Regions from separate parts of the Thermoanaerobacterium thermosaccharolyticum DSM 571 genome, predicted to be linked through region 2. Evidence: riboswitches for the same ligand, from Rfam matches in the RefSeq annotation. Region 2 holds a riboswitch; each other region holds the start of a gene.
The links. Region 2 has a riboswitch for cyclic di-AMP ahead of TTHE_RS01630 (NAD/NADP octopine/nopaline dehydrogenase family protein). Riboswitches for the same ligand answer to the same signal wherever they lie in the genome.
Positions count from the first base shown of each region.

Region 1: it holds a riboswitch for cyclic di-AMP, as region 2 does, so the genes downstream of both, TTHE_RS04415 (TrkH family potassium uptake protein) here and TTHE_RS01630 (NAD/NADP octopine/nopaline dehydrogenase family protein) in region 2, are expected to answer to the same signal.
Region 3: it holds a riboswitch for cyclic di-AMP, as region 2 does, so the genes downstream of both, TTHE_RS05490 (C40 family peptidase) here and TTHE_RS01630 (NAD/NADP octopine/nopaline dehydrogenase family protein) in region 2, are expected to answer to the same signal.
Region 4: it holds a riboswitch for cyclic di-AMP, as region 2 does, so the genes downstream of both, TTHE_RS03550 (C40 family peptidase) here and TTHE_RS01630 (NAD/NADP octopine/nopaline dehydrogenase family protein) in region 2, are expected to answer to the same signal.

Region 1 is NC_014410.1:892,008-900,866, forward strand. Features, by position in the region: gene clpX (ATP-dependent Clp protease ATP-binding subunit ClpX) at 1-1,238, shown strand, start outside; gene TTHE_RS04400 (sigma 54-interacting transcriptional regulator) at 1,307-2,170, shown strand; gene lon (endopeptidase La) at 2,238-4,607, shown strand; gene yihA (ribosome biogenesis GTP-binding protein YihA/YsxC) at 4,564-5,166, shown strand; cyclic di-AMP (ydaO/yuaA leader) riboswitch at 5,287-5,415, shown strand; gene TTHE_RS04415 (TrkH family potassium uptake protein) at 5,546-6,931, shown strand; gene TTHE_RS04420 (potassium channel family protein) at 6,943-7,596, shown strand; gene TTHE_RS04425 (F0F1 ATP synthase subunit A) at 7,724-8,380, shown strand; gene atpE (ATP synthase F0 subunit C) at 8,466-8,690, shown strand; gene atpF (F0F1 ATP synthase subunit B) at 8,713-8,859, shown strand, end outside.
Region 2 is NC_014410.1:319,255-324,830, forward strand. Features, by position in the region: gene TTHE_RS01615 (hypothetical protein) at 1-47, shown strand, start outside; gene TTHE_RS01620 (hypothetical protein) at 1-348, shown strand, start outside; gene TTHE_RS01625 (SEC-C domain-containing protein) at 462-1,754, opposite strand; cyclic di-AMP (ydaO/yuaA leader) riboswitch at 1,933-2,058, shown strand; gene TTHE_RS01630 (NAD/NADP octopine/nopaline dehydrogenase family protein) at 2,170-3,270, shown strand; gene TTHE_RS01635 (cobalamin B12-binding domain-containing protein) at 3,267-4,919, shown strand; gene TTHE_RS01640 (N-acetylmuramoyl-L-alanine amidase family protein) at 5,060-5,576, shown strand, end outside.
Region 3 is NC_014410.1:1,130,100-1,138,958, forward strand. Features, by position in the region: gene polA (DNA polymerase I) at 1-957, shown strand, start outside; gene coaE (dephospho-CoA kinase) at 1,005-1,601, shown strand; gene TTHE_RS05465 (lytic transglycosylase domain-containing protein) at 1,621-2,175, shown strand; gene TTHE_RS05470 (DUF441 domain-containing protein) at 2,204-2,653, shown strand; gene TTHE_RS05475 (nicotinate phosphoribosyltransferase) at 2,669-3,703, shown strand; tRNA gene TTHE_RS05480 (tRNA-Leu) at 3,843-3,927, shown strand; gene TTHE_RS05485 (AEC family transporter) at 3,990-4,613, opposite strand; gene TTHE_RS14570 (AEC family transporter) at 4,624-4,908, opposite strand; cyclic di-AMP (ydaO/yuaA leader) riboswitch at 5,097-5,228, shown strand; gene TTHE_RS05490 (C40 family peptidase) at 5,234-5,932, shown strand; gene typA (translational GTPase TypA) at 6,096-7,919, shown strand; gene TTHE_RS05500 (lytic transglycosylase domain-containing protein) at 7,959-8,540, opposite strand; gene TTHE_RS05505 (SPOR domain-containing protein) at 8,690-8,859, shown strand, end outside.
Region 4 is NC_014410.1:721,273-730,131, forward strand. Features, by position in the region: gene TTHE_RS03525 (FAD:protein FMN transferase) at 1-109, shown strand, start outside; gene TTHE_RS03530 (NusG domain II-containing protein) at 96-464, shown strand; gene TTHE_RS03535 (peptidoglycan D,D-transpeptidase FtsI family protein) at 490-2,151, opposite strand; gene TTHE_RS03540 (ATP-dependent DNA ligase) at 2,219-3,142, opposite strand; gene ku (non-homologous end joining protein Ku) at 3,147-3,956, opposite strand; cyclic di-AMP (ydaO/yuaA leader) riboswitch at 4,109-4,226, shown strand; gene TTHE_RS03550 (C40 family peptidase) at 4,233-4,913, shown strand; gene TTHE_RS03555 (sigma-70 family RNA polymerase sigma factor) at 5,199-5,765, shown strand; gene TTHE_RS03560 (PaaI family thioesterase) at 5,791-6,213, shown strand; gene TTHE_RS03565 (cysteine hydrolase family protein) at 6,305-7,051, shown strand; gene TTHE_RS03570 (acyltransferase family protein) at 7,291-8,859, shown strand, end outside.

The DNA.
Region 1 (8,859 bases), 570 kb from region 2:
CTTTTTGCGGGAAGTCACAGGATCAGGTAAAAAGATTAGTTGCCGGTCCCGGCGTGTATATCTGTGACGAGTGTATAGAGCTATGCCAGGAAATAATCGATGAAGAATTTGAAGAGAACATCGATGTAGAGATAGGTGAACTTCCGAAGCCAAAGGAGATAAAAGAATTTCTAGATCAATACGTAATAGGACAAGATAAAGCGAAAAAAGCTTTAGCAGTGGCTGTTTACAACCATTATAAGAGGATAAACAGCAGAGTTAAATCTGATGATGTTGAGCTACAAAAAAGCAATATTCTCATGTTAGGACCTACAGGTTCTGGTAAGACGCTTCTTGCACAGACACTTGCAAGGATGCTAAATGTTCCATTTGCTATAGCAGACGCGACATCTCTTACAGAGGCAGGATACGTCGGTGAAGATGTAGAGAATATTCTTCTTAAGCTTATACAAGCAGCAGATTACGATATAGAAAAAGCTGAAAGAGGTATTGTCTATATCGATGAGGTAGATAAGATAGCTAGAAAATCAGAGAATCCTTCAATAACGAGAGATGTCTCTGGTGAGGGTGTACAGCAAGCACTGCTGAAAATTTTGGAGGGAACTGTTGCAAATGTTCCACCACAGGGAGGACGGAAGCATCCTCATCAAGAATTTATACAGATTGACACGACAAATATACTTTTCATTGTAGGCGGTGCCTTTGACGGCATTGAAAAGATAATAGAGTCTAGGATAGGTAAGAAATCATTGGGATTTGGCTCAGAAGTCCAAAGTAAACAGGAAAAGAAGATAGGCGAAATCCTGAAGAATATAATGCCTGAAGATTTGCTTAAATTTGGTCTTATTCCAGAGTTTATAGGAAGGCTTCCGATTGTTGTGACACTTGACTCACTGGACAAAGATGCACTGATACGCATACTGACAGAGCCTAAGAATGCTCTTACAAAGCAGTATGAAAAATTATTTGAATTAGATGGTGTGAAGCTGGAATTTGATAAAAAAGCTTTAAGTGTAATTGCTCAAAAGGCTATTGACAGGAAGACGGGTGCTAGAGGCTTGAGATCTATACTTGAAGAGCTTATGCTAGATGTCATGTATGAGATTCCTTCAAGTGACAACATAGAAAAGTGCATAATAACAGAAGATACGGTTTTAAACAATGCACCACCTACGATTGTTTATTCTGAGTCTCAAAAGACTAAAAAAAGAGCTAAAAAGTCTGAGTCAGTATCATAGCTTGTAATTATGTAAGTATATAAAAACCTCCTTCTATCACATAATATCAATGTAGAAGGAGGTTTTTTATGACACAAAATATTATGATGCCGTATAAAGTAAAACAAAGGCTTATTCAAGAGCATCTGGCAGAACCTCTAAAAGAAAAAAGTCGTATACGAAAAATAGAAGATATTTTAGGACAAAGTGAAGCTGTCTTTAGAATATTAAATAACTTAAGAAAGGATAGGCCGAAAAACATTGTATTGCTAGGTCCTGAGGGAACCTGGAAGAAAGACATCTTAAGAGCATGTTTTAAAAAAGTGCAATATGAAGGCAGCAGTTTTTTTAAAAGTGGGGAATTTATAGAATATTATCCAGAGAAAGACTACAGTGATGATTTAATATATACTACACTGTTTGGACGTTTAGAAGAAATTGATTGTGTTTCAATGAAAATACAGAGGCTAAAAATTGGTCTTGTTACACGAGCAAATAAAGGAATACTTTATATAAATAATATAGAAAATATAAAGAAGAATGTCATTTTTAAACTAATAGATGTTATAAATGAAAAAAAGGTAAAGTCTGGTAAAATACGTATTTCAGAGGGAACTCCAGAATATTTAAAACGTTTTTTAATAGAAGGATTGCCAGCAGATTTTTGCTTAGCAGTAAATGCAATTGATATTAAGGCGGTACCTGAAGCTATGTTAAGCATCTGTGATATTGTATCTTTTAAAAAACAAGATAAAAGTGAGTTGAAAGAGTTAATTAAAAAAACTGCTGATGAAGGTTTATTCTATATAGAAGATGATGTGTGCGATGAAATTGCCAGTATAGCAAAGAGCGGTGAAGATGCGGTTAGAATACTGCAGCACGTTGCACTTAGTGCTCTTAAAAATGGAAGAAGCAAAATAATAAAAGAGGACTTAGATAGCTTGATTTTCTAGTTTTTGAGATTGAAATATTTTAATGTATAATATACTTATCAATAGGCCAATAGACAAAAGAGGTGACATTATGGACAAGAAATACATACTGCCGATGGTCCCATTAAGAGGTTTAACTGTATTTCCGTATATGGTTTTACATTTTGATGTAGGAAGAGGAAAATCGGTTAAGGCTATTGAAGAAGCCATGCTTAGAAATCAGCTTGTCTTTTTAGTTACGCAAAAACATGCTGATATTGATGAACCTACAATAGATGATATATATAGCGTTGGTACGATTACGAAAGTAAAACAGATGTTGAGGCTTCCTGGCGAAGTTGTAAGAGTTCTTGTTGAAGGTATATCAAGGGCTGAATTAAAGAATCTGATAAGTTCTGAAAGTTTTTTTGAAGTCGAGGTTATAGAGAAAATAGACAATACTGAGATACAAAAAGACAGTGAATTGGAAGCATTGATGAGAAGCGTGACATCGGCTTTTGAGGAATATATTAGTATTTCATCAAAAATACCATTAGACAGTATTTACAATGTTGTATCTGTAGAAGAGCCGGGAAGGCTTGCTGACGTTATAACAGAGCATTTAAGCTTAAATCAAAGCCAAAATCAAGAGCTTTTAGAGTGTTTTGATACGAAGGAAAGATTAGAGAAGCTATTAGGGTTTATATTGAAAGAGCTTGATATACTTGAAATAGAGAAAAAAATAAATATGCGGGTCCACAAACAGATAGACAAAAGCCAAAGGGAGTATTATTTAAGAGAGCAATTAAAAGCTATAAAAGCCGAACTTGGAGAATCTGATGAAATAGATCAGGAAATAGATGAATATGAAGAAAAAATCGAGTCAAAAGATTTGCCTGATTATGTTAAAGAAAAAGCTAAAGAAGAGTTGAGAAGATTAAGCAGGATGGGGCCAGGATCTGCAGAAGGATCCGTTGTTAGGACGTACATAGATTGGCTTTTGGACTTGCCGTGGAATGAAGAGACAAAAGACGTGCTTGACCTTAAAAGAGCAGAAAAAATTTTGAATGAAGATCACTACGGATTAAAGAAAGTAAAAGAGAGGATTTTGGAGTTTTTAGCAGTAAGAAGTTATCACGAAAAGATGAAAAGCCCGATTCTATGCCTTGTAGGTCCTCCTGGCGTAGGAAAGACATCCCTTGGAAAATCTATCGCAAGGGCAATGAATAGAAAATTTGTAAGGTTGTCTTTAGGTGGAGTTAGAGATGAAGCTGAGATAAGAGGACATAGAAGGACATATGTGGGGGCAATACCTGGTGGAATAATTAATTCATTAAAGATTGCGGGTTCCAAAAATCCAGTTTTTCTTTTGGATGAGATAGACAAGATGAGTTCTGATTTTAGGGGTGATCCAGCATCAGCAATGCTGGAAGTTTTGGATCCAGAGCAAAACTCTACATACAGGGATCATTACATTGATTTGCCATTTGATTTGTCAAGGGTGCTTTTTATAACAACAGCTAATACATTAGACACAATACCAGCTCCACTTCTTGACAGAATGGAAGTCATATATATATCTGGATATACGGAAGAAGAAAAATTGCACATTGCAAAAGAACATTTGGTTCCCAAAATATTAAAAGAACACGGAGCAACTGATGAAATTATAAAGATACAAGACTCAGCTATCATCGGCATAATATCAGAGTACACAAGGGAAGCGGGTGTGAGGGCGTTAGAGCAGAATATAGCAAAAGTTGTAAGAAAGTCCATTAAAACTATAGTGGAAGATAAAGCCAAGTCAATAAAAGTCGGGAAACAAAATCTGCAAAAATACCTTGGAAAGCCACTATTTAGGATAGACAAAGCAAACTTGCAAAACAAAGTAGGCATGGTTACTGGCCTTGCATGGACTAGAGTTGGCGGTGACACGCTTACAGTTGAAGCAACTACTATGCCTGGGACAGGAAAACTTACGTTGACAGGGCAATTAGGAGATGTCATGAAAGAATCTGCACAGGCAGGATTCAGCTATATAAGATCTAATGCTGATACATTGGGTATAAATAAAGATTTTTACAAAAACCTGGACATACACATCCATGTGCCAGAAGGCGCAATACCAAAAGATGGTCCGTCTGCTGGCATAACAATGGTGACAGCGATGGTTTCAGCCATTAAAAAGGTACCGGTAAGAGGTGATATAGCCATGACAGGTGAAATCACACTGACCGGAAAAGTATTGCCTATTGGCGGCTTAAAGGAAAAAGTTTTGGCTGCCCACAGGGCCGGTATACTTAAGATAATTGCACCAGCAGATAATAAAAGGGATTTAGACGAGATACCGCAAAGTGTCAAGAAGAAGTTGGAATTCAAGTTTGTGTCAAATATCGATGAAGTCTTAAAAATATCGTTAGTAGGTGAGAATTCAGATGAAAATCAAATCAATAGAGCTCAAAGTTGCTGCATACAATAAAAACCAATATCCAGATGACGGGCTAACACAAATTGCTGTAATAGGCAGGTCGAATGTAGGCAAATCATCCTTTATAAATACCATAGTTAACAGGAAAAATTTCGCAAGAGTTAGTCAGAAACCGGGAAAGACGCAAGGTATTAATTTTTACCTTGTAAATAATTCATTTTACTTAGTTGATCTTCCTGGCTATGGCTATGCTGAGGTTTCAAAAGAAATGAAAAAACAGTGGTCAATAAATATTGAGACTTACTTAAATGTTTCAGAATATCTCAAAGGGGCAATAATGCTTGTAGACATCAGGCATAAGCCCACAGATGATGATGTTCTAATGATGAATTATTTAAAACATAGAAATTTAAATTATGTTGTTGTTGCCACAAAGTCAGATAAGCTGAATAGGCAAGAAATTCAAAGGTCGCTAAATGTCATATCTGAGACACTTGAAGTCGATAAAGGTAAAATTGTACCTTTTTCATCTTTGAAGAAAACAGGTGTAGATAATATCTACACCTATTTAGATTCTATTCTTGAGGACAATAAAAGAATTGAAGATTAATGACGATAATGGAGAATTATTCAGTGTATTCGTTAAATATCAGTTAATTTGATTAAAAATGAAGTTATATGATGTGTGATTGACATTTGCTATTGAAAAGTACCGGTTGTATAATTAAGGTAATGAAATAAGCCTAATTCCAATGGAAACGGGGGGCCCAATAACTGGGGCGAAATTCGAAAGAATAGGGTTAAGTTCTCTTAAATCCTAGCCCGACAGCTAACCTCGTAGGCTTTTAAGGGAGAAGTTAAAAAACTTGAAGACTTCAGGTTTTTTATATTTTTGGGGGGAAATTGCAATGATTGCTAAAAAAGATGATGCTGGATAAACATAAAGCATTTCTACTATTAATGAGATCGTGGAAAATAAATTTCAATAATTGAGCATTATATTTGGAGATGAAGAAATGACTGTAAGGCAAAAAGTACAGCATACTTTAAGCACTATAACGCCGATACAGGTGCTTGCCTTAGGGTTTGCTGCAGTAATATTAGTAGGAACATTTGTCCTAATGCTCCCTATATCCTCGAGAAATAATAACACGACTGATTTTACAACTGCTTTGTTTACAGCAACATCAGCAACATGTGTTACAGGCTTGGTAGTAGTTGATACTGGAACATATTGGTCTAGGTTTGGTCAGACGGTTATTATGCTTCTCATACAAATAGGCGGACTGGGATTTATGTCATTTGCAACCCTTTTATTTATGATAATGGGTAAAAAAATAACTTTCAAAGAAAGGCTTGTTATGCAGGAAGCCATGAGTGCTCTGACACCGCAAGGTATAGTTAGGCTTATAAGATATGCACTTATAAGCACATTTGTAATTGAAGGCATTGGCGCAGCGTTATTATCATTTAAGTTTATTCCTCAATTCGGACTTTGGGAAGGGATTTTTAAAGGGATATTTCATTCAGTATCTGCCTATAATAATGCTGGATTTGATATTTTTGGTAATTTTAAAAGTTTGACGCAGTACACTGAAAGCTTCATTGTAAATTTTGTGATAATGGCATTGATCGTTCTTGGCGGTTTAGGATTTACAGTGCAGTATGAGATAATCGATAAAAGATATTTTAAAAAGTTTTCTCTACACTCAAAAGTTGTAATCATAACGACATCAATTTTAATCGTGGTCGGTGCTTTAATATTTTATTTATTAGAGCATGACAATCCTGAAACGATGAAATACCTTTCATTTAAAGGGAAAGTACTATCATCATTATTCGCATCTATAACGCCTAGGACTGCTGGATTTAACACCATTGATATTGCAAAGATGACAGATGCTTCAAATTTCTTTACAGTCATATTGATGTTTATAGGTGCATCACCTGGTTCTACAGGTGGTGGTATAAAAACATCAACGTTTGCAGTCATCGTAATGACTCTGTTGTCAGTAATAAAAGGCAGAGAAGATACGGAAATACTAGACAAAAGAATTCCGAAAGATGAAGTATATAGGGCACTTTCAGTTGTTTGCATAAGTATGTTTATAGTGCTTTTTGATGTTTTACTTTTATCAGTATTTGAGAAAGCAAACTTTCTGCCAATTTTCTACGAAGTTATATCAGCGTTTGGCACTGTAGGTCTCACAATGGGTTTGACGCCGCATCTAGATATTACTGGAAGGATAATAATAGTATTGACAATGTATGCAGGAAGAGTGGGGCCGTTGACAGTTATATATGCGCTAGTTCGCAAACATGCAAATACAAATGCGGTGATGAAATACCCTGAGGGCAATGTACTGATCGGTTAGGAGGTCAAAATGTGAGTGGAAAGCAATTTGTAGTAATAGGCTTAGGAAGATTTGGGTCAAGTGTTGCAAAGACGCTGTATACACTTGGATGTGATGTGCTTGCAATAGATAGTTCTGAAGAATTAGTTCAGAACATTTCAGATAGCGTAACTAGAGCAGTACAGGCTGATGCGACAGACGAAAAAGTCCTAAGATCTTTAGGTGTAAGAAACTTTGATGTTGCAATAATAGGCACTGGAACAGACATACAAACGAGCCTTTTGGTTACACTTATGGTAAAAGAGCTTGGTGTAAAAACAGTCGTAGCAAAAGCGCAGAATGAACTTCATGCAAAAGTATTGCTTAAAATTGGCGCAGATAGAGTCATATTTCCAGAAAAGGAAGCAGGAGTAAAATTAGCTTACAGTCTCATATCATCGAATATACTTGATTTTATAGAGCTCTCGCCAGAGTACAACATCGTTGAAATAATAGCCATTAGAGACTGGATAGGCAAATCTTTGAATGAGTTGAAACTAAGACAAAGGTTTGGCTTAAATATTATTGCGATAAAAAGGGGAAATAATATTAAAATTACTCCTTCTGCTGACGATATAATAATGGAAGGCGATAATTTGGTTGTGATTGCGTCAACAGACGATATAAATAAGTTGAATCACAATTAAAATGGAAGACGGAAGAGATAGATAATTGTCAAAATAATGAAGTTTTCAAATTATGAAAACAATATTTGAAATTTACATTCTGAAGTATTATAATTGTAGTTATCAATGAGAGAAAGGGGTGATACGAGTGGAGATAGGACAGTCGGTAGTATTTACAATCCCTATTTTAGGCGGTATTCCTGTGACGACAACAGTTGTAGTAACGTGGATAATAATGATCATACTTACTATAGCATCACTTATCGTTACAAGAGGCTGGAAACTTGTTCCTACAGGTGTGCAGAATTTTGTTGAAACTATAGTAGATGGCTTAAATTCATTTACTAAAGATGCCCTTGGTGAGTATTGGTCATCATTTGCACCTTATCTTGGAACAGTGGCTTTGTATTTAATATTGGCAAATACTATCGATTTATTTGGATTAACACCTCCAACGAAAGATTTAAGTGCCACATCAGCACTGGCTATTATGTCTATCATAGTAGTCATAATTGCATCTGTTAAGGCGAGGGGTATAAAAGGATATGCAAAATCATTTTTTGAACCGATGCCTATTAATTTTCCCATGAAAGTACTTGATATGTTCACAAGACCGTTGTCATTGGCAGCCAGGTTATTTGGCAATATTACTGCAGCATTTATAATAATGGATTTAATAAGTAAAGTAGCACCAATAGTCGTTCCAGCCATATTCAGCATTTACTTCGATTTGTTTGATGGTGCACTTCAGATGGTAGTATTTGTGTTTTTGACAATGCTTTATATTGAAGAAGCTGTAGAATGAAAGCAAGTTAATTTATAATAAAAAATTGATATTAGAAAGATTTATGTGTAAAATATAAATAAAAAAATAAAAGGAGAGATGAGAAATGAATTTATTGGCAATAGGAGCAGGAATTGCAGCTATAACTGGTATTGGTGCAGGAATTGGTATAGGTATAGCTACAGGAAAGGCGGTTGAAGCTGTATCAAGGCAGCCGGAGGCAAGAGGTAGTATAATGCAACTTTTACTTCTAGGTGGCGCTTTATCTGAAGCAACTGCTATATATGGGTTATTAGTTGCTTTTTTGATAATATTTTTCATGAAAGCATAATGATACGAAAGAAGGTAATAATTTGAGCCTTATAAATCCGTATACTTTTATTTTTACCATCATAAATCTTGTTGTTTTGTACTTGATATTGAGAAAGTTTCTATTTAAACCAGTGACAAAATTTATGGAAGAAAGGTCACAAAAGATCAGGAATTCATTGGAGGAAGCA
Region 2 (5,576 bases):
CTTTACAGGCTTTATTTTGCAAGATGTTCTCCACGATGGGAAAATAAAGGTGTAGCTTTCTTATTTGACGAGAAAGAAGAAAATCCCGAGTACTATTCAGTCATTAGACTGTGGAAGATAACAGAAGAGCAGTTTTATGAAATCCAAAGACAAGAAGGCGGTTGGTATAACCTTATTTTAGAACTTGTTGAAAAAGATGGAATTGAAATTAAAACGATAACTGGACGCTGGAGAGATAAAAAACAAGCTCCATCAGAAGAATATTTAGAAGTCATTAAGAAAGGATTAAAAGAAACGACCAATTGGGATGATGAAAGAATAGAGGCATATGTGAAAAAGTTCATGTAAAAATAAAAAATGAAAATCATTATTAAATTAATTAAAATCATGACCACCTGTAAAACAGATGGTCATGATTAATATACTTTCATTATATTTTTTAATACAAATGAGTTGAAGCGCTAAAATTTTATATCTAAGTTGGCCAGAATATCACTGCTTATTTTACTCATCGTATTTTTTAAATCACCGTAAATTTTTTTAAATAGATCCACTATTTGTTCTAAACCATTTTTCTTTAAGTAAACTATGTATTCATCTAAGATTTCATCCGAAATTAAGTCTTGTAATTTTACTTCTTTGTCTATGCCCTCTACTTTTGCAGGCAAATTATTCAAAGTTCTTAAAATATTTACTTTCATTATTTGTTCAAATATTTCCATATTCCAATGATTAATAGGCAGACTTAAAAGTGACAGAACATTTTCAAAAGACATTTTTACCTTCTCGTCATTTATACTTTCAGATTTTAATTCTAAGCTCGTGAGGATAGTCTTTAAAGCTTTTTCATAAATAATTAGCTCTTTATAAAGTAAGTTTTGTAATACCTCATCAAATAATGAATCGTAAAATTCAGTGGGTGTCTTAAAGTCAAATAAAAATGATGATAAAATTCTATGATAGAATTTAAGCAAAAACAGATATACTATGAAAAAAGGAATATCTATGCGCTCATCTAAAACATAAGCCAAATCATTTGTAATAGTATCAAACATTTTACTGCTTAGATATTCATTGAATGATGGATACTTCGAAGCTATGTCATAGATTTTATCCATAGTCTTAGTACCATTTATAGCGTGTATTTCTTCCAGAGCCTTAGCTATCTCAATCATAGTAGCTCCTATTGCCACTTTTACTAATGTATTATATTCATCTAATATAGATATCCGTATTAAAAGAAAAAGATCCTTTATTTCTTTTTCATTAAAATTAAAATTTTGCAACTCAAAAGCAATACTTAAAAGAATTTCTTCAACTAAATTTTCTTCTACAATCTCTTTTAAGAGATTATCTACATCTAATTCATTTCCTATTTCAATATCCTTTAAAAGGTCGCCAGGTACTCTTACTTTTTTTAATCTTTTATCTTCAGCTATATTTCTGGTCATTTTTCTAAGAAATTGTATGTAATCATCATTTGTATAATTGTCTTCTGTTTCGAATGTCTCTAAAATCAATTTGACAATTTTATCAGCTTTAAAAGATTTATTCTTTTCAGATAGATTTGCTCCATAAAGTATACTTACGATTTTAATAAACTCAACATCATCTGAAAAAAGATTAACCTCATTAGACAAGGAATTTGTCAAAGTTTTTTTTATTTCTTCGATGTTATTCATACAACACTTTTTATATTTTTTCCCGCTACCACAGATACAATCATCATTTCTGCTAATGTCAAATATTTTCATGTTTAATATCCTCCCATTTTTTAGACTAGTTTAATTTTAAACAAATATCTTATAAATTTCAATTCCTCTTTTTAAAGAGTTGCATATTTTATAGACACAGTTTTGTTACAAAATTTACATTTTTTTAATATATTTGCAAATGAGATTTTGATATGGTATAATGTAATTAGTTTAATAATATGCTATAACGCTGAATTCGTAAGAAGCGGGAAAACCAATTTCAGGGGTGAATCCATTTAATATGGAAGGGTTATCTTTCAACCCTAACCCGTCAGCTAACCTCGTAAGCGTTGAAAGAGGAGGAAATAGCATGGATAGATTCGGTTTTGTTGTTGCCTTCTATTAGAACCGGGTTCAAGCTGTAGATTTTCTCTATGGCTTTTTTAATACCCAAAAATAGAAGGAGGCTTTATGGATGAACTTACCATCATTTTCTGTCATTGGAGCTGGTAACGGCGGTCAGGCAATGGCAGCACACCTTTCACTAATGGGATTTACGGTTAATCTTTACAACAGAACTCGCGAAAAATTGATTCCTATCTTAAATAATGGGGGCATATATCTTGAAGGGGCAGTCAGCGGATTTGCTAAACTAAATATGATTACTGATAGCATAGAAGATGCAATAAGAGATACAGATATAATCATGGTAACTATTCCAGCATCGGGTCATAGTGATGTTGCATATGAAATGCTTCCATATCTAAAAAGTGGGCAAATAATTGTTTTAAATCCTGGAAGAACTTTTGGAGCAATTGAGTTTTACAATATTATAAGGGCCAGAAGTGATTTAAATGTAGTCATAAGCGAGACAGATACATTTATATATGCTTGTAGATCGAATGATGGCAGAGGGAAAATTTTTAGAATAAAAGATGTCGTATCATTAGCATCTATACCATCATGGAAGACAAATTACGTCGTTGATTTGCTGAAATTGGCTTATACACAGATAGTTCCAGCTGAAAATGTTTTAGAGACAAGTTTAAATAATATAGGTTCTATTTTTCATCCGGCACCTATACTATTAAATTCTGCACGAATAGAGACTACAGAGGGAAGCTTTCAATATTATTTGGAAGGTATATCTCCATCAGTTGCAAAGATATTGGAAAGAATGGATAGAGAAAGGGTTGCAGTAGCACATGCATTGGGCGTAAATGCAATTACAGCGTTAGATTGGTTAAAAGATACGTATGGTGTTGTTTCAGATAATTTATATGAGGCAATCCAAAATACAGATGCATACAAAGGATTACTAGCACCAAGGACACTAGACTGCAGGTACATTTTTGAAGATGTTCCCATGAGCTTAGTCCCAATTTCTTCAATTGGAAGGCAGTTAGGGGTTTCGACACATACTATTGATTCTATAATTCATTTGGCATCATGTATGCATGAAAAAAATTACTGGAAGATAGGGCGGACGGTAGTAAAGCTAGGATTGGATGGCAAAAGTGCAGCAGAAATAAAAGAAATAGTAGAAGGTGTAAAGGAGGAGAGCACTGTCGCATGAAAAGATTAATTATAGCTGCTTCGATTGAGAATGACGTTCACGTTGCTGGCGTTTATAAATTTTTACGGCTTGCAGAGAGCGAAGGATTTGATATTCAGTTTTTAGGCCCTGCAACGCCAATTGATAAACTTGTAGAAATTATACGGTTAAGAAAACCTGACATAGTTGGAATAAGTTATAGATTGACTCCTGATTCACTTAAATCCATATTAGATGTTCTTAAAAGCAGGATAAAAGAATACAATCTTAATGGCATTAGATGGATATTTGGCGGTACGGAACCAAATTGCATAGTTGCCAAAGAATCAGGTATTTTTGAGGAAGTTTTTGACGGAACTTCAGGTGATGAATTTACAATTTCGTATTTGAAAGGACAAAAAGTCTTAGCCGATGAAGTGGAGTATGGGCAGGATATAGTTGATAGAATTGAAAGAAATTATCCTTATCCTGTAATAAGACATCACTTTGGCCTGCCGTCGTACAAGGATACACTTGCCGGCATAAAAAAGATTGCGTCAGAAAAAGTTCTCGATGTGATATCAATAGCACCTGATCAAAATACACAGGAGCACTTTTTTGATAAAAAGTATAATACTGCACTTGATGGTGCAGGAGGTGTGCCAATAAGGTCAGAAGAAGAATTTAAAAAACTTTACGATGAATCAAGGCGTGGAAATTATCCATTGCTTAGATGCTACAGTGGGACAAATGACGTTTTTAAAATGGCTAAAATGCTAAAGGATACGATAAACAATGCATGGGCTGCTATACCCCTTTGCTGGTACAATGTATTAGATAGCAGGGGACCTAGACAGGTTGAAGAATCTATAAGAGAGAACCAAAAGCTGATGAAGTGGCATGCCGACAGAAATATACCTGTAGAAGTCAATGAAGCACATCACTGGGGACTTAGGGATGCACATGATGCCATTTATGTGGCGGCAAGCTATCTTGCAGCATATAATGCTAAAAAAATGGGTGTTAAAAACTATATAGCACAGTTTATGTTTAATGTTCCACCAGCTACATCGCCTAAAATGGATCTTGCTAAGATGTTGGCATCTATAGAGCTTGTTGAAAGCCTTCAGGACGATAACTTTAGAGTGTTTAGACAGGCTAGGGCAGGGCTTGCAAGCATGCCGCAGGATCTTTTTGAGGCGAAAGGGCAACTTGCTTCAAGTGCATATCTCTCCATGGCTATAAAACCTCATATATATCATGTTGTAGGTTTTTGTGAAGCCCATCATGCTGCAACGCCAGATGATATAATAGAAAGTGTAAAGATTGTAAAAGCTGTAATAAAAAATACCTTATCTGGCATGTTCGATTTTACTCAAGATTTAGATGTTTTAAAGAGGAAAGAGGAACTTATAAACGATGCAAAAGTGATACTTAATGGTATAAGAGAGCTTAATACATTGTGCAGCGATCCGCTGTCAGATCCTCATACCTTATCGTTAGCGATAAAATTAGGCATATTGGACGCGCCGCATCTTAAAGGGAATAAAAGTGCAAGTGGTGCACTGCAGACGAAAGTTATAAATGGAGCATGCTACGCATTTGACTACGAAAATAATAGAGTGATAGAGGAAGAAGAGAGAGTCTTTAATATAATTCAAAACTATCAAAAGATGATAATTGTGGCGTAAAACTAAAATTTATAAAACATATAGATCGGAATATACCAAAAGTGTATATCCGATTTTTTTATGCAATCAATATATAAATTTTTTTATCCAAAAACATATTATAGAAGAAGTAAATATTTAAAGTGAAAGGAGGGTTTTAATTGCTGATTGTTGTAGATCCCGGACACGGAGGGCTTGATAGCGGTGCTGTTGGAAATGGATTTTTTGAAAAGGATATAAACTTAAGTGTATCTCTTAAATTGAGAGACATCTTAGAGGCAAATAATGTAGATATAATCTTGACAAGAGATAAAGATATTACATTGGGACTTAGCGAGAGGTGTGACATTGCCAATAAAAACAAAGCAGATTATTTTATATCAATCCATTGTAACAGTTTTAAAGATTCTACTGCAAAAGGAACAGAAACTTATTCATATCCTGGAAGTATTTCTGGAGGAAAATTAGCTAAAAGTATACAGCAAGCTATAGTGACAAATTTAAATACAGTAGACAGAGGTGTAAAGACCGCTAACTTTTACGTTTTGCATCATACAAACATGACGGCAGTATTGGTTGAATTAGGATTTATAACCAACAAGGAAGATTTAGACCTGATTTTAAACAAACGAAATCTATTTGCGATATCAATATCAAATGGGATATTAAATAACATAG
Region 3 (8,859 bases), 810 kb from region 2:
ATGGAAGTTCTTGTGGAGCTTATACCGTACAATGAGATAGTTGGCGAGATAATCGAATATAGACAGCTTATGAAGCTGAAATCAACATATATAGATGGCTTCATGCCAATAATGGACAAGGATGACAAAGTTCATTCCACGTTTAAGCAGACAGTTGCGGCAACGGGTAGAATCAGCTCTACAGAGCCTAATTTGCAAAATATACCAGTAAGAGATGAATTTGGCAGAAGAATAAGGAAAGCTTTTATATCCAGCTTTCAGGGAGGATATATTGTATCTGCTGATTATTCACAGATAGAGTTGAGAGTTCTTGCACATCTTTCAGAGGATATAAAGCTTATTGAGTCATTTTTAAACAATGAAGACATACATTTAAGGACAGCGTCAGAAGTGTTTAAAATTGCTCCTGAAGAAGTTACAGGTGAAATGAGAAGGCGTGCGAAAGCTGTAAATTTCGGAATCGTGTATGGTATAAGCGATTATGGTCTCTCTAGAGATTTAAAGATCTCTCGTAAAGAGGCAAAAGAATATATAGACAATTATTTTGATAGGTACAAAGGAGTTAAAAATTACATTGATTCGGTAGTCAAATTTGCCAGAGAAAATGGATATGTGACGACAATTTTGAATAGAAGAAGGTATATACCGGAGATTAATTCAAAGAATTATAATCAAAGGTCATTTGGCGAGAGAATGGCGATGAATACGCCTATTCAGGGAAGCGCGGCAGACATAATAAAAATGTCAATGGTGAAAGTATACAATGAATTAAAGTCAAGATCATTAAAATCGAAGCTAATACTGCAGATCCATGACGAGCTTATTGTTGATACTTTTCCCGATGAAGTTGAAATCGTCAAAAACTTATTAAAGACCATAATGGAAAATGTCATAAAGCTAAGAGTCCCTTTGGTTGTAGATATTGGCTATGGTAAAAATTGGTACGATGCAAAATAAAAGTGTCTGATAGACACTTTTAAATTATATAGACAGGAGGTGCTATGATGGAGGTTATAGGATTGACGGGTGGAATTGCGTCTGGGAAAAGCACCGTATCATCGATACTTAGAAGTCTTGGGGCATTTATAATTGACGCAGATGTTGTTTCAAGAGAGATTATGATTAAAGGTACTAAAACATATAATATATTAGTTAATGAGTTTGGAAAAGAAATTTTAAGAAAAGATGGAGAAATAGACAGAAAAAAGCTTGGTAACCTTGTGTTTGCTGATAAGCAGAAATTAAATAGACTAAATGAAATAACACATCCGGAAATAATAAGGAGGATAAAAGAAATAATAGAAGAAGAAAGAAAAAATGGTAAAGAGAAAGCTATTATTTTAGATGCGGCTCTTCTCATTGAAATGCGGCTTTTTAATATGGTAGATGAAGTATGGCTTGTAGTAGTAGACAAAAAAACTCAGATAAGAAGGCTTATGAAAAGAGATAATTTGAATTACAATGATGCTTTGAACCGTATTAAAAGCCAGATGTCTATAGAAGACAAAATGAAGTATGCTGACTTTATAATTAATAATTGCAAGGACTTTAATGCTATAAAAAAGCAGGTTGAATTATTGTGGGGACGATTTTCAAAATAGAACATCTGGAGGTATTATATTGAAATTTAAAAAAGTCACAGTAATTATTGTAATAATATTTACCATTTTGACAGTTTATGGCGTTAAAACCAACTGGTTTCTGAAACAGCTATATCCTAAAAAATTCAGCCAGCAGGTATACTTTTATTCAAATCAATATGGCGTTGATCCTTATTTGGTTTTTGCTATGATAAAGGCAGAGAGCAATTTTAATCCTGACATTGTTTCCAGTAAAGGTGCTATAGGCCTTATGCAGGTCATTCCTGAGACAGGAATTTGGGTAGCGAATTACATAGGTATAAAAAATTTTAATGTAAATATGCTGTATAATCCCGATTATAACATAAATATAGGGACGTGGTATCTTAAATATCTTTTAAAACAATTTAATAACAATATCACTTTAGCAGTTGCAGCATATAATGGTGGAAGCGGTAATGTTTCAAATTGGTTGAAGGATAAAAGGTATTCAGAAAATGGTAGCAATTTAAAAAAGGTACCTTTTACAGAGACGGATAAATACATCAAAAAGGTGACTAAATACTACAAGATTTACAAGAGCTTGTATAAATAATTTGAAATGGAATTGTGAGGGGGGTTATATGGATTTTGGTGTTGCGCTTCTTTCTATCATGTTATTTTTCAGCATTGTAGGGAAAAATAACAATGTTGCAGCTGCTATTTCAATGCTTTTGCTTATTAAGCTTATGAATCTAGAAATAATTAATCAATATATATCGAAAAATGGGATAAATCTTGGTATAATAATATTGACAATGGGAGCTCTATCTCCGCTTGCGTTGAATAAGGTATCATTAAGCGATTTTATAAATGCCTCGAAAAGCATTGAAGGCCTTATTACAATTATCGCTGGAATAATTGTAGCTGTATTGGCATCTATAGGTCTTGATACGATGAAGGTAGACACAAATGGTGTCGTTGGTGTTTTGCTAGGCACAGTAATTGGAGTAAGCTTTTTTAAAGGTGCACCGATAGGTCCAATGATAGCTCTCGGCATAACAACTATAATACTTAAGATATTTCGATTATAGAGAGGGAGAATACATATGAAAATGATAAAGTATCTTGAAGATCTTAGGGAAGTTAAGGTGAGTGAAAATAGGGAATTTTTTTCTGCAACACATGAAGAAATAAAGAATGGCGCCACGACAGATGTATATTTTTTAAGAACTCAGGATATTTTAAAACACTTAGGAATCGATGGGAAAGTCGTTACAGCAGAGATATTTGCACGAAAAAATGGAATTTTTGCAGGCTTGCCAGAAGTAAAAAGTGTTTTGAAAGATAAAAATATTGAAGTATGGTCTATAGATGAAGGAGAAACATTTGAACCTAAGGAAACAATCATGAGAATCATTGGACCTTACAATGAATTTGGGACATATGAGACCGTCATATTAGGGATACTTGCAAGCTCTTGTGGGTGGGCAACTGCAGCAAGAGAGTTAAAAGAAGCTATTCCAGATAAACCGCTCCTTTGCTTTGGCGCAAGACACGTACATCCAGCGGTAGCACCTGTTATGGAAAGAGCTGCACTTATAGGTGGGGCAGATGATGCAAGCTGCATACTAGGAGCAAAACTTGCTGGAAAAGAACCGAAAGGGACCGTCCCACATGCAGCATTTCTGATTGCCGGTGATACACTGCCTATAGCAAAAGCATACAGTGAAATAACGCCTGATGATGAGAAAATAACTATCTTAGTTGATACATTTAAGGATGAGATAGAGGAATCATTAAGAGTTGCTGAATATCTTGGTGATAGGTTATACGGAATAAGGTTAGACACACCGTCAGAAAGGGGAGGCGTTACAGCCAGCCTCGTTTATGAACTAAGACAGAGGCTTAATCAAAAAGGATACAATAACGTCAAAATTATTGTGTCTGGCGGGCTTACACCTGAAAGAATAAAAGAACTTGCATTAAGTGGTGCAGATGCATTTGGCGTTGGAAGCTATATATCAGACGCTTCACCAATAGATATGACTATGGATATTAAAGAGGTAGAAGGAGAACCTATTGCTAAAAGAGGCAGAATTCCTGGAAGAATAGAAAATAAAAAATTAAAGAGAATAATATAATCAAGCAAGAAACTTCTTCTTGCTTGATTTAATATAATTTATTTTTTGCCGTAATATAAGTTTATGTAGTCGTATAAAAAAGTATTGACACAAATTAAAAAACATTATATAATGACTATTGTGTTAGCGATGAAGACGCGCGGGGGTGGCGGAATAGGCAGACGCGTACGTTTGAGGGGCGTATGGAGTTATCCGTGCGGGTTCAAGTCCCGCCCTCCGCACCAAAATATGAAAAAGAAATATTTTACATAAAAAATAAGCCATTAAGGCTTTTTTTTTATGTTTATTACCACTTTAGCATTATAAGTGACATAAATATAATAGTTATAATAGTTGTAGATGTTATAAATATGGACGCAAGTTTTACGTTTAAATTTCTCTCATCTGAATATATTACTGCTACTAGTGCTGTTGGCATTATTGAGCCTAGCATTATGGCTTTAATTGTCATTGAAGTTGTGCTGAAGAAAAGTGGCAGTGTAATAAACAATATTATACCAGGTATGTACTTTATAATAAGGCCTTTTACAAGTGATACTATTTCGTCTTTATCTAGATTAAAATCAAGGAAGTATCCGATTACGAAAAGGGCTAAGGTAGTATTTGGCAGTGAAATTTGTTCTACAAGATTAACGATCAAGCCGGGAAATTTGAATCCAGCTATATTCAAAATAAACGAAATAATGTATGTATCAAATGGAATGAAGTACAAGATTTTTTTGAAAACTTTTTTTATATCCAATTTATCATTTTCTGAAAATGCATATGCTATAATATAAGCAATCCCAAAGACGTTAAATGAGTTACCCATGTCAAACATAGCAATGTGTAAAAGTCCATTATTTCCATATATCTGTTGAATAAAAGGAAATGCAAAAAGGCCGATGTTATACCCACATAGTGAAATCATAAGCGTGCCTTTAGTTTCTCTTTTTAAGTTTGTTTTTTTTAAAAATTAAAAATCCCATTAGAAAAGTAATAATGCCTAGGATAAATCCAAAAAATGTTAAAACAAATAAATTGGTGTTTACTTTTGTAGTAAAAAAGACTTTTGCAATGCTGGCAGGTAGAGTTATATATATGATAAAGTTATTTAATACCTTTCCAGTCTCACTCGGTAAAAATTTCATCTTCTTTACTGCATAGCCTAAAAAAATTACTATAATGCTTATTGATATTTTTTGAAGTATGATTATCTGACTCATCTGGATCCCCTTTCTGTGTTGTTAAATAAAATTATACTATATTATAACGATTATTTACATAGATTGTAACAAATTTATTAAATTATTATAAAATATATTAAGGAAATATTAAAAAAATCTTAAAAAATTATTATGAAAACATTGACTTTAGTAATAATGTTTGATAAAATAAAAGAAACTTGTACATATTAGCAATCTTGCCGAATCCTATTTAGGTACGGAGGATTTTTCATGTTTTGGGGTTAATCTGCTATAAGCAGTAGGGATACCTTCTTATTCCGCACCCGTCAACTAACTCCGGAGGCAAAAAGGAAGGAGATTAGCTATGAATAGTCGATTAAGTAAATTAGTTTTTGGTGTATCCGTTTTCGGAATGACACTTGTAGGTTCTTCAATGTTGACGCATGTTTACGCAGACAATCTTGGAACTGGCATTGTGATTGGAAATAGTGTAAATATCAGAAGTGGTGGCAGTTTATCATCAAAAGTAATAACTCAATTAAATTGGAATGACGTTGTCACTGTACTTGGACAGGAAAATGGCTGGTACAATATAAAATTATCTAATGGAACTGTTGGATGGATATATGGGCAATACCTTTCTTTAAGATCATCATCTAGCACAGTGTCTAGAGGGGATGTTGATAGAAGCGTTGTTTTAAGGCTGATAGACTTTGGTAAGAAGTTTTTAGGGACTAAATATGTCTATGGTGGTGAATCACCTTCTGGATTCGATTGTTCTGGATTTACGCAATATGTTTTTAAAAGTGTTGGCGTAAATTTGCCAAGAATGGCCGATGATCAAGCGACGGTTGGCACATATGTAGACAGAGGAAATTTACAGCCTGGTGATTTGGTGTTTTTTAAGACATTAGGTAGCAGCATAATAAATCATGCTGGGATATACATAGGAAATGGAGAATTTATGCATGCCTCATCAGGTGCAGGAAAGGTCATGATCAGTTCACTTAAAGATGACTATTACAGCACTCACTATGCGACAGCCAGAAGAGTCATACAATAAACTAAAGTTTTGTTTAAAGATTGAGAAAAGACACGTTGATGTGTCTTTTTTTAGTGGAATATTTGCGAATTTCTACGCAATCATTTTATTGACTATTGAAGTTTATTAATATATTATTATATATTGTATAAAATTTGCATTTATGTGGAAGGAGATAACCTAAATGGGGTTTGTAAGAGATGATATAAGGAACGTAGCTATAATAGCACATGTAGATCATGGCAAAACTACATTAGTAGACGGCATGCTAAAGCAGAGCGGCATCTTTAGGCAAAATGAAAAAGTTGAAGAGAGAGTAATGGACTCAAATGAGCTTGAAAGAGAAAGAGGAATTACTATTCTTTCAAAAAATACTGCCATTAGGTACAATGGTGTAAAGATAAATATAGTTGATACGCCTGGGCATGCAGATTTTGGCGGTGAGGTAGAACGGGTACTAAAAATGGTTGACGGTGTATTATTACTTGTAGATGCTTTTGAAGGACCAATGCCTCAGACCAGATTTGTATTGAGCAAAGCTTTAGAGCTTAATTTAAAGCCTATTGTAGTTGTAAATAAAATCGATAGGCCAGATGCTAGACCTGAAGAGGTAATTGACGAAGTGCTTGATTTATTTATAGAGCTTGGTGCCGATGATGATCAAATTGATTTTCCTGTTGTATACGCATCTGCTAGGGAAGGGGTTGCTAAGTTAAATTTGAAAGATGAGTCAGTGGATTTGCGCCCACTTTTTGATACAATTTTAAAGGAAATTCCGGCACCAGAAGGCAATATAGATGACCCACTGCAACTTATTGTTACGACACTTGATTATGACGATTATATTGGAAGAATCGCTATTGGAAAAGTTGTAAGAGGCAAAATCGTATCAGGTGAAAATGTCGCCATATGTAAAAGAGATGGATCTGTACAAAATGTAAAACTGAGTAATTTATACCAATATGAAGGCTTAAAAAGGGTTCAAGTTGAGGATGCCTTGCTGGGTGATATAGTGGCTGTATCAGGTATAAGCGATATAGAAATAGGTGAAACTATAGCGGATCCTGAAAAACCTGAGCCGGTTGATTTTGTCGAAATAGAAGAACCTACAATTTCAATGACTTTTGGAGTAAATACTAGTCCCTTTGCAGGAAGAGAAGGCAAGTATGTTACATCTAGACACCTTAGAGAAAGGCTATTTAGAGAGCTTGAAACAAATGTTGCATTAAGGGTTGAAGAAACTGAAACGACAGAAGCATTTAAGGTATCTGGACGTGGTGAGCTACATCTATCCATTTTGATAGAAACCATGAGAAGAGAAGGTTATGAGCTGCAAGTATCTAAACCTACTGTTATTATAAAAGAGATAAATGGCGTCAAGCATGAGCCTATAGAGCTTGTGACGATTGATATACCTGAGGACTTTATGGGAGTAGTTATGGAGAAGATGGGCTCTAGAAAAGGGGAGCTTATGGACATGCATACATTAAAACCAGGCACATTAAGGCTTAAATTTAAAATACCAACAAGAGGCCTCATAGGGTATCGCTCTGAATTTCTTACAGATACAAAAGGAAATGGGATAATGACGTCTGTCATATATGATTATGAACCATATAAAGGTGATATACCCACAAGGTCTAGAGGTTCTCTAGTGGCTTTTGAAGCTGGTACAACAACGACGTATGGACTTTACAATGCGCAGGAAAGAGGAACTCTTTTTGTAGGACCTGGTGTTGAAGTGTATGAAGGTATGATAGTTGGTGAAAATTCTAGAAGTGAGGATATAGATGTCAATGTATGCAAGAAAAAGCATGTTACTAATTTACGTTCCGCAACTGCAGATGAGGCATTAAGACTTTCACCGATTAGAGAAATGTCTCTTGAAGAGGCTTTGGAGTTTATCGCCAACGATGAACTTGTAGAGGTTACGCCTAAAAGCATAAGGCTTAGAAAGAAAATATTGAGCGCACAACAAAGGTATAAAAATGCCAAATATAAGCAGTAAATAATAAAAGGGTTGTCACATAACGTGCATGACCCTTTTTTATTTTGATAAATCATCTATGATTTTATTTATATAGTTTACTGTTTCATCATATGGTGGTACGCCACTGTATTTTTCTACTGCTGCTTCCCCAGCATTGTAAGCTGCCAAAGCCAGAGTTGTATTGTTGTATTTATTAAGAAGTTGACTTAACAACTTTGTTCCTCCATCAATATTTTCTCCAGGATCAAAGGGATTGTCTATTCCTAAATATTGAGCAGTCGATGGCATTAACTGCATAAGACCCATTGCACCAGCATTTGATACAGCATACGGATTGTAATTTGATTCGGTTTTTATGACAGCATTTATCAATTCTGGACTAACTCCATATTTCTTTGAAGCTTCATTAATGTAATCAGCTATATTAGCAATTGATGTTTTGTTTACATTAACTGGTTTTACATCTGCTGACTTATTTGCTTCAGTTATATAATTATTTGTATTTACAGAGCCTTCACTTATTAAGTCGTTTAAAATATCCTGAAATGAATTATTCTGGTTTGTGAGGTTTATATTTACAGGTAACCGTGATTGGATTTCATTAAATTTACTTTCAATCAATGAATTAATATAATCCAATTCAAAAACCTCCTTTTTTATATATATTTCGACATGAATTAAAAAAATCCTTTAACTATTAAAAAATGAGAAAATAGTCCTAAGAAATATTTTAAAGTAGTTTAAAAAGGAATTTATGCATTTATGTAGAATATATTTTATAGGTGATTATGGTGTATGCAAAAGAAGAAAACAAGAAAAATGTTAAAATTAGCTTAAAAAAAGCTGTTCTTTTATTATTTTTATCAATATTTGTTTCTGTGTTAATAGGTTTTTTAATAACACAGTTTTTGATAAGACCTTACTTATCTAAAATAAGCAGCAGCACTAAGTACAGTTA
Region 4 (8,859 bases), 400 kb from region 2:
GGTTGATGCCATTTTTGTCACACCTGATTATAAGGTCTATGCAACATCAGGATTGAAGGGAAAGTTAAAGATAACGGATTCGAGGTTTAAACTGTATGAAAATAGGTGATAAAATCTTAATAGGCGTGTTGCTGGTTATTTCTCTAATATCAGGATATTTTACCTATTATAAAGCCTTTAATAAAACAGGCACTGACGTTGTCATTGAAGTGAATGGTTCTAAATATCAAGAATTGCCTTTAAATGTTGACAAGACGGTTACTATACACAATGGCAAACACATAAATGTTGTAGAAATTAAAAATGGAAAAGTCAGAATGAAGGAGTCTGATTGCCCAGATCAGATATGCGTTAAAACAGGTTGGATAGAAAAAGAAGGCCAGCAAATAGTATGCCTTCCAAATAGAGTAGTGGTAAGAGTTGCAGGAGGCAAAAAAGGAGAAGTAGATGACGTTGTATATTAAATAGCCGCACATTTTCAATGCACGGCTATTTTTTTATCATCAGATATCTTAGTGTGTTTGAGAGTATGTCTTTTACGACAGGTGCTGCAATTTCTCCACCCATGTGGCCATTTTTAGTAGGATTTCTTATGACTACTAAAACTGCTACTTGAGGGTCGTCTACAGGTGCAAATGCCGCAAAAGATGCTGTGTACTTTCCCGGTGAGTAATTCTCGGTCGTACCTGACTTTCCTCCGACAGAAAAGCCTGGTATTTGACATGCTGTTCCTGTTCCTTCATCAACGACTTTTTTAAGTAGCTCTTTCATTGTATTTGACGTATCCTGCGATATAACCTGCCTTATGACTTGAGGCTTAAATTCTTTTATGACTTCATCTCCTGATTTTATCTCTTTCACTATATTTGGCTTCATCAAGTATCCACCGTTGATTACTGCTGAAAAGGCATCTATCATCTGCAGCGGTGTTACCGCGATGCCTTGTCCAAAAGACATAGAGGCTAGATCTACGGGGTGAACGTTTTTTTCTGGTATTATCATGCCTGATGCTTCGCCTGGAAGCTGTATTCCAGTTAGGCTTCCAAATCCAAAGGCGTTTATGTACTTGTACAATGTATTTAATTTAAGCCTTTCTACGATTATCTTCATGAATACTGTATCGCTAGACATTGCCACTGCTTGTGAAAAATCGATATTTCCTAATTTTGTCCAGCTATTTATTCTGTGACCTGACACAATGTAGTATCCAGGATCGTAAAACTGTTCATTTGGTGTGACTAAAGATTCTTCAAGGGCCGCAGAGGCTGTAACGACTTTAAATACTGAGCCTGGTTCGTACAGATAAGACACAGCCGGATTTGACCATGTGTCAAGAGAGCTGACCTTATTTGGCTCATTTGGATTAAAGTCAGGTATATTGGCCATGGCTAAGATATCGCCTGTTTTTGGATTCATCACTATGGCTGTGATGCCATTGGCTGGGCTGTATGTTTCATAAGCTTTTTCAATGGCAGTTTCAGCGTATCCTTGAATTACAGAATCTACAGTAAGGACCAAATCATCTCCTTTTTCAGGTTTGTATAATTTTTCAGGAAGTCCTATGACGTGACCAACTTCATCAGTATTTGCTATCTCTAGACCAGGGATGCCTTTTAGATACTTGTCAAATGAATATTCAAGTCCATAAAGTCCATTTCCGTCAGTTCCTGTAAATCCAAGCGTCTGCGATAATAGATTGTCGTCTGGATAGCTTCTAATACTTGTATCTTCAGTATAAATACCTACAAGATTCAGCTTTTTGATTTTATTTATATTGTCCAGTGGAACATTTTTTTTAAGTACAGTCCACTCCGAGTTTTTATTGTTTAGAAGCTTATACAGTGAATCTTTTTTCATTCCCAATAAACTGTACAACTGATTTGCAATTTTATCTGGATGCTTTATATTCTTTGGTGCAGCATATACATCACCGCCGCTGACATTAGTGGCCAGGATATTTCCATTCGCATCGTAAATAATTCCTCTTTGTGGCTTTAATACTATCTTAGATGTTGTCTGATTTTTGACGGCCAGTGAATATTTTGGGGCCATGACAATTTGTAGCCATATTAATCGCGCTACAAGACATGCGATTAAAAATAAAAATGTAATTAGTACGAGCAAAATGCGCTTTTTATTTATTGATGCCAATTGAAAGTATCCCCCTTGTACGTTTATAATTTTATTTTAAATCAATATAGTGCATATTTCAATTAGTTTACATGAATCTGCATTCGGTAGGTTTCACATCTAAGGCAAATTCTAAGAAAGATGGTGCTCTCATTTTGAAATTCTCTGACCACTCCATAAATTTAACTTTACATACAATTAGTGGCATAATCCACTGGACGTTGTTAATGCCAAGACCGTAAAATTCAGGGTTGACCTTCAGATCATTGGCGACATCTAAAAACGATGATAATTCTTTTTGCGATATTCCAGATTCTACATTACCAATGTGTATAAGTTTGTCTTCCTCGTTGTAAAGGCCTAAAACTAACGCAGTTTTGTCTATCCTATAACCTAATATTACAGCATTTAGTACTATGTGGTGTTTGAATTTTTGCCACAGACTACTTCTTTTTCCTAAGTAATATTTTGAGTCTGCTTTTTTGGCCATAACACCTTCCAGTCGTTTTTTATCAGTTTCTTCAAATAAAGTCTTACCATGTTCAAATATAAAGTCTGATATTCGCATTATGCTGCATTCATTTACAAATTTATTTAACATTTGCTTTCGCTCAATTAACGGCCGATTCAAAAGCTCTTTTCCATCAACATAAAGTATATCCCAAGTAATAAATATGGCAGGATAAGACTTGCTCATAAAATCTATTTTTAGTTTGTTTTGCTGGTGTTTGCGCATCATTATGCTTCTATAACTTGGCTTATTGTCTTTTAAGACTATTAATTCACCATCAAGTATTGCTTCATTAGCCCTGATAAATTTGTTTAGCTTCATGAGTTCTGGAAATTGATGACTTACATCCACAAGTCTTCTATCCTGCAGTCTCGTTGTAGATGAAAGGAATGCCAGAGTCCTTGAACCATCCCATTTTATCTCATACAGCCAATCTGGGTCATCAAATACTTGGCCTGATACTGCCAGCATAGGTGGAATTTTTTCATCCATCATGGACATAAACTTAAGCACCCTTTTTCTTTTTAGCTTTTTTTGGTGTATTTTCGCTCTTTACCGATTCTATGCTGGCTTTTAATGCGCTTACAAGATCAAGGACATTTTCTTCCTTTGGCGATTCAGGTATTTCAATTTTTCTATCTTGAATTTTCGACTCGATTATTTCGATCAGGGCTTTTCTGTAGTTGTCATCGTATTTTTCAGGAGAAAAATCAGATGTCAGAGTATCCACAAGCTTTATAGCCATCTTTACCTCATTTTCGTGCAGATCTACATTGCGAATTGGTGGAAGTTCATTTGTACTTCTTATTTCGTCAGGGAAGTGCATTGTTTCTAATACCATGTAGTTGTCATTGTATACTCTTATGCAGGCCAAATCTTGCTTTGATCTGATTACTACACGTGCAACTGCCACACGGTTTAGCTTTTTCATTGAGTCCCTTAAAAGGACGTAGGGCTTTGCACCTATTTCATCCGGAGCAATGTAGTATGTTTTATCGAAATAGATTGGATCGATCTTATTTAAATCTGTAAAATCAAGAATATCTATCGTTTTAACTGTGGACTTAGGAATTCTCTCTAAATCTTCTTCATCGATAATGACAAATTTTCCTGGTTCATATTCATAACCTCGGACTATTTCTTCGTCTGACACTTGCCTATTGCAGACAGGACAGATTTTTTCGTATTTGATAGGAGATTTACAGTCTTTATGAAGCTGCCTAAAATGCACTGAATTGTCTTCTGTAGCTGCATAGAGCTTTATTGGTATGCTAACTAAACCAAAGCTTATGGCACCTTTCCACATTGAACGCATGTTTTAACACCTCATTTTTGATACTTCAATAATTATTATATCCATGTACAATTTTATACTACAGGTAAAATATGGTATGCAATTGACATCGATTAATTTTGCCTGTATAATATTAAGTAATTATTAAAAATATAAATTTTTTATTAAATTTATTAAAAAAAATGCCTAATCGAAAGAACGGGGGATATTTTTGGGGTGAATCCGCTTTTGCGGTAGGGTTGCTCTTTACCGAACCCGTCAACTAACCTCGTAGGCATAAAGAGAGGATGGAATCAATTGAATCACAAAAAGTTAGTTGCATCAGTAGTTTTGTCAATAACACTTATGCAAGCACCAAGTGCGTTTGCAATGGAACTGTTAAAGTATGGTTCAAGAGGACAAGCAGTGGTTAGTTTGCAGCAAACGCTGAATCGACTTGGTTATAACACAGGTGGTATTGATGGTATTTTTGGCAGTGCTACGAGAAATGCTGTGATAGCACTGCAGAAAAAATTTGGTCTATCACCAGATGGGATAGTCGGACCTGCAACAGAGGCTGTTCTAAACAGGACTGTTGTGAGTGGAGTTTCATCTAGAGGTGCTTATGTTCGTACATCAAATCTCAGTATTGTTAGCATTGCAGGAAGGTATCTAGGGACACCGTACGTTTACGGTGGTACGACTCCTGCTGGCTTTGACTGTTCTGGCTTTGTCCAATACGTATATAAGCAGGCAGGAAAAAGCATCGGCAGGACTACATACGATCAGTATGCTGGTGGAAGGCCTGTCAGCTTATCGGATTTACAGCCAGGTGATATAATGTTTTTCTCTACATCAGGCAATGGTCCTACGCATGAAGGTATATACATAGGAAACAATCGCTTGATACATATGAGCGATTCTTCAAAGAAGGCAGCATATGATGATTTTAGCGGGTGGTTTAGGACTTACTATATAGGTGCAAGGAGATATTATTAAGAAAGAGTATATTGCTAAAGCAAAAGAACACGTATATGTTAATTAGCTTCAACATATACGTGTTCTTTTTGTTTTTAAAATTTTATTTATGGAAGATTCATTGAGTCAGAGTTCAATTATTCATATTTTAATCACAATATCGTAATTTTCACAATAAACTTTTGCAATATCATATATAGACTTTTCAAAAGCCGAAGTTAGAAAAACACATGTTCGTATAATATAATTAAAGCACAGTGCGGCACTGAAAGGGACCGGTCCTCACTATTTGGTGAGGTGTAGACAATGATAAGCTACAATGAGCTGTGCTTTAAGGCGAAAAGCGGTGATGAAAAGTCCACAGTCGAAATCTTAGACAAATTTAATCCTCTTTTGATATCACTTGCTAAAAAATTTCCTTATGACGATTTTAATGACATGCTTCAAGATGGAAGAGAAGTTTTAATCTTAGCAATAAAGGAGTTCGATGAAAAGAAAGGAAAAGAATTCATCGGTTATGCCAATATGCGGCTTAAATTTTACTTCATGGGTATGCATAGAAAGAAGAAACCTAATCTGTCCTTAAATTCTAGTGCTGGTGATGATGAAGATGAAATAATAGACTTGATCGAAAGCGATGGACTATCACCTGAAGAGGAATTTTTTAAATGCGTTTCAATAAAAAATTTGAAAGATGCATTAAATAGCCTGACGGAAAAGCAGAAAAGGATAATATCATTGTACTTCTTTAGAGGAAAATCATTAGTAGAAATCGCAAATGAGATTGGAATAGGCTATCAAAGTGCAGTAAAGTTAAAAAACCGAGCTATAGAGAGATTAAGATTTGCGATAAAAAATGATATAATTATGTAAAAAGACATGAAAGGATGGTAAAAGTTTGGAAGTAAGGAATAATGGTATAAACGAAGATTTATTCAAAAAAATAATTGAATCAAATAAGAATGCACAATATCATAATCTAATTGGAATGGATATAGTTGAGCTAGATAGCGGTAAAGTTACAATGGAAATGATGATTTCTGAAAAACATTTGAATATTTTTAGAATCGCACATGGCGGAGTGCTGTTTTCGCTTATGGATACGGCAATGGGAATTGCAGCAAAGACGATGGGGAGAAATATGGTTACTCTTGAAATGAATATAAACTACATAAAATCTGTTAAAGCTGGAGATAAGATTAAGGCATTTGGAAAGATAATTCATTTAGGGAAATCAACTGCCGTTGCTGTATGTGATGCTTACAACCAAGATGGTAAACTTGTAGCGTCAGCAAGGGAGACATTTTATGGTCTAAATTAAAGGGGCTTTAAGGCTAAAGTCTCTTTTTTTGGTATATAATTTGATATAAAATTAATATATATATTTAACTAAATGGAAGGAGGTTCCTTAAATGAATTTTGATAGTTTTTTGTACAATACAAGACCTTTTTTAAATTATTTGTTTGACTTTTACAGCAACCTGGATGATATGAAGCTTAGTACAGTTATAAATGATGCGGGAAATGTTGACAATGTATCATTGATCGTGGTAGACATGGTAAATGGTTTTTGCAAAAGTGGTTCACTATCAAGCCCCAGAATTGGAGGCATAATAGAACCTATAAAGAATTTGATAAATGCGTCTTACAGAATGGGCATAAAAAATATACTGTTTATAAATGATGCCCATATTAAAGATGCAGCGGAATTTGCCGATTATCCAGAGCACTGTGTAAAAGGAACTGATGAAAGCTCTATCGTTGAAGAACTTTTAGAGATAATAAAAGGGCAGCCACAGATATATGAAAAAAATTCATTAAATGTGTTTTTTGGTGGAGAATTTGATGATGGGAACTCGTTTTTAAAAAAGATAGTCATCATGCTTAAAGAAGGAAAGTCTACTTTTATCATTGTTGGCAACTGCACAGATTTATGTGTATATCAGACGGCTATGTCTATAAAGATGATAGCAAATGCAAATAATCTTAGTGCGAATATTGTTATACCGGAAAATTGTGTTGAGACTTATGATATAAGCGTAAAAACAGCAGAAAGGCTTAAAATAATTCCACATGATGGTGATATGATACATACGATGTTTTTATATCATATGAAGCTTAATGGCATAAACATCGTCAAAGAGTTGATGGAAGAATAATATACAAATTGATATAGAATTTTATGTTAAGAGCTCTTTTAAACGTATAAAGAGCTCTTTTTATTAATAAATATTTATGAGATATTTATATTTTATTTATATGTTGTAATGTTTTTGTAATAATGATAATATATAATGGATTTAAAGAAAAAAGGGCAGTTATGAGGCATATTGAAGAATTTTGTAATATTTTGCATTTTATTCAAAAATATAACATCAGATTTTAGGAGGGGATCTCGATGCCAAAGCCTTTAAACAGCAATGTGAGATATATGGCAGGGCTTGATGGCCTTCGTGCAATAGCCGTGCTTGCTGTCATAGGGTATCATCTCAATTTAAGCTTCATGCAGGGTGGATTTTTGGGTGTCAGCATATTTTTTGTTTTGTCTGGGTATTTGATAACAAATATAATTTCTTCTGAATGGGAAAGAAGCGGCAAAGTAGATTTAAAAAATTTTTGGCTGCGAAGAATGCGCCGATTATTTCCTGCACTTTTTATAATGGTAGTTTTGGTGGTTTGCTATGTTACATTATTTGATCCTGGAAGGCTAACATCTATAAAAGGTGATGCAATAACAAGTATATTGTATATTAACAACTGGTGGCTAATTTTTCACAAAGTTTCGTATTTTGCAAAGTTTGGTCCTCCGTCTACATTTGGGAATTTATGGTCATTAGCTGTGGAAGGTCAGTTCTATCTTATATGGCCTCTTGTTTTGATTATTTCATTTAAATATTTGAAGAAAAAAAGATATATTGTGTTTTTGACTTTACTGCTTGCTATAGCATCTGCTTTGGCCATGGGAATGCTGTATGAGCCAGGTATGGATCCCAGCCGTGTTTATTATGGAACAGATACGCGCGTTTTTGGGCTGCTTTTAGGATCAGCCTTAGCATTGATTTTGCCAAGTGATAAGCTTTCAAGCAATATGTCAAGAAATAAGAGGTTGATTTTGGATGCAATTGGATTTTTATCGCTTTTATCGATTTTCATAATGTTTATCTATGTAAATCAATATGATACCTTTGTCTACAGAGGTGGAATGTTTTTATTATCTGTAATAGCTGCGGTTACTATAGCGGTATCAGCACATTCGAGTAGTTTTTTAGGTAAGGCATTGGGATGTTTTCCTTTAAGATGGCTTGGAGCAAGGTCTTATGGTGTATATCTTTGGTACTTCCCTGTACTCATCTTGACAACTCCACCGGTTAATACAGAAGGAATAAATCCAATACGAGCAGTGCTTCAGATATTTTTGATTATACTTATATCTGCCTTATCATGGAGATATGTAGAAGATCCGATTAGGCATGGTGCACTTAAAAGAATAATGCAGGATATAAAAACATTAAAACTTAAGAATGGGAAAATAGTGCTTCCAATTAAAACATTTATGCTAGTTATAGTATCGACAGTTATAATAGGTATATTTGTAGTAGGAATGAGTGGAATAATGCCTGTTGCTGCATCAACGTCTTTAAATTCCAGTGGAGGTGGAAATGGCACAAATGTTTCATCGTCTTATGTAGAAAATAGCGATGTTACAAGTGATGGAATTGTACAAAATTACAGTTATAATTTACCAGATAATAGAAGAGATATAAAATATTATCCATATAAAGGTGGAAAGGCAGACTCAAGTGTAGCGTCAAATGATAGTGGTCAAACTGATGTTAAGATTCAGGACGGGAAAGGGATAACGATTATTGGTGATTCTATATTGATCGATGCAAAGCCTTATTTGGAAGAAATGCTTCCCGGAATCACAATAGATGGTAAAGTTGGACGCCAGATGTATCAGGCGAAA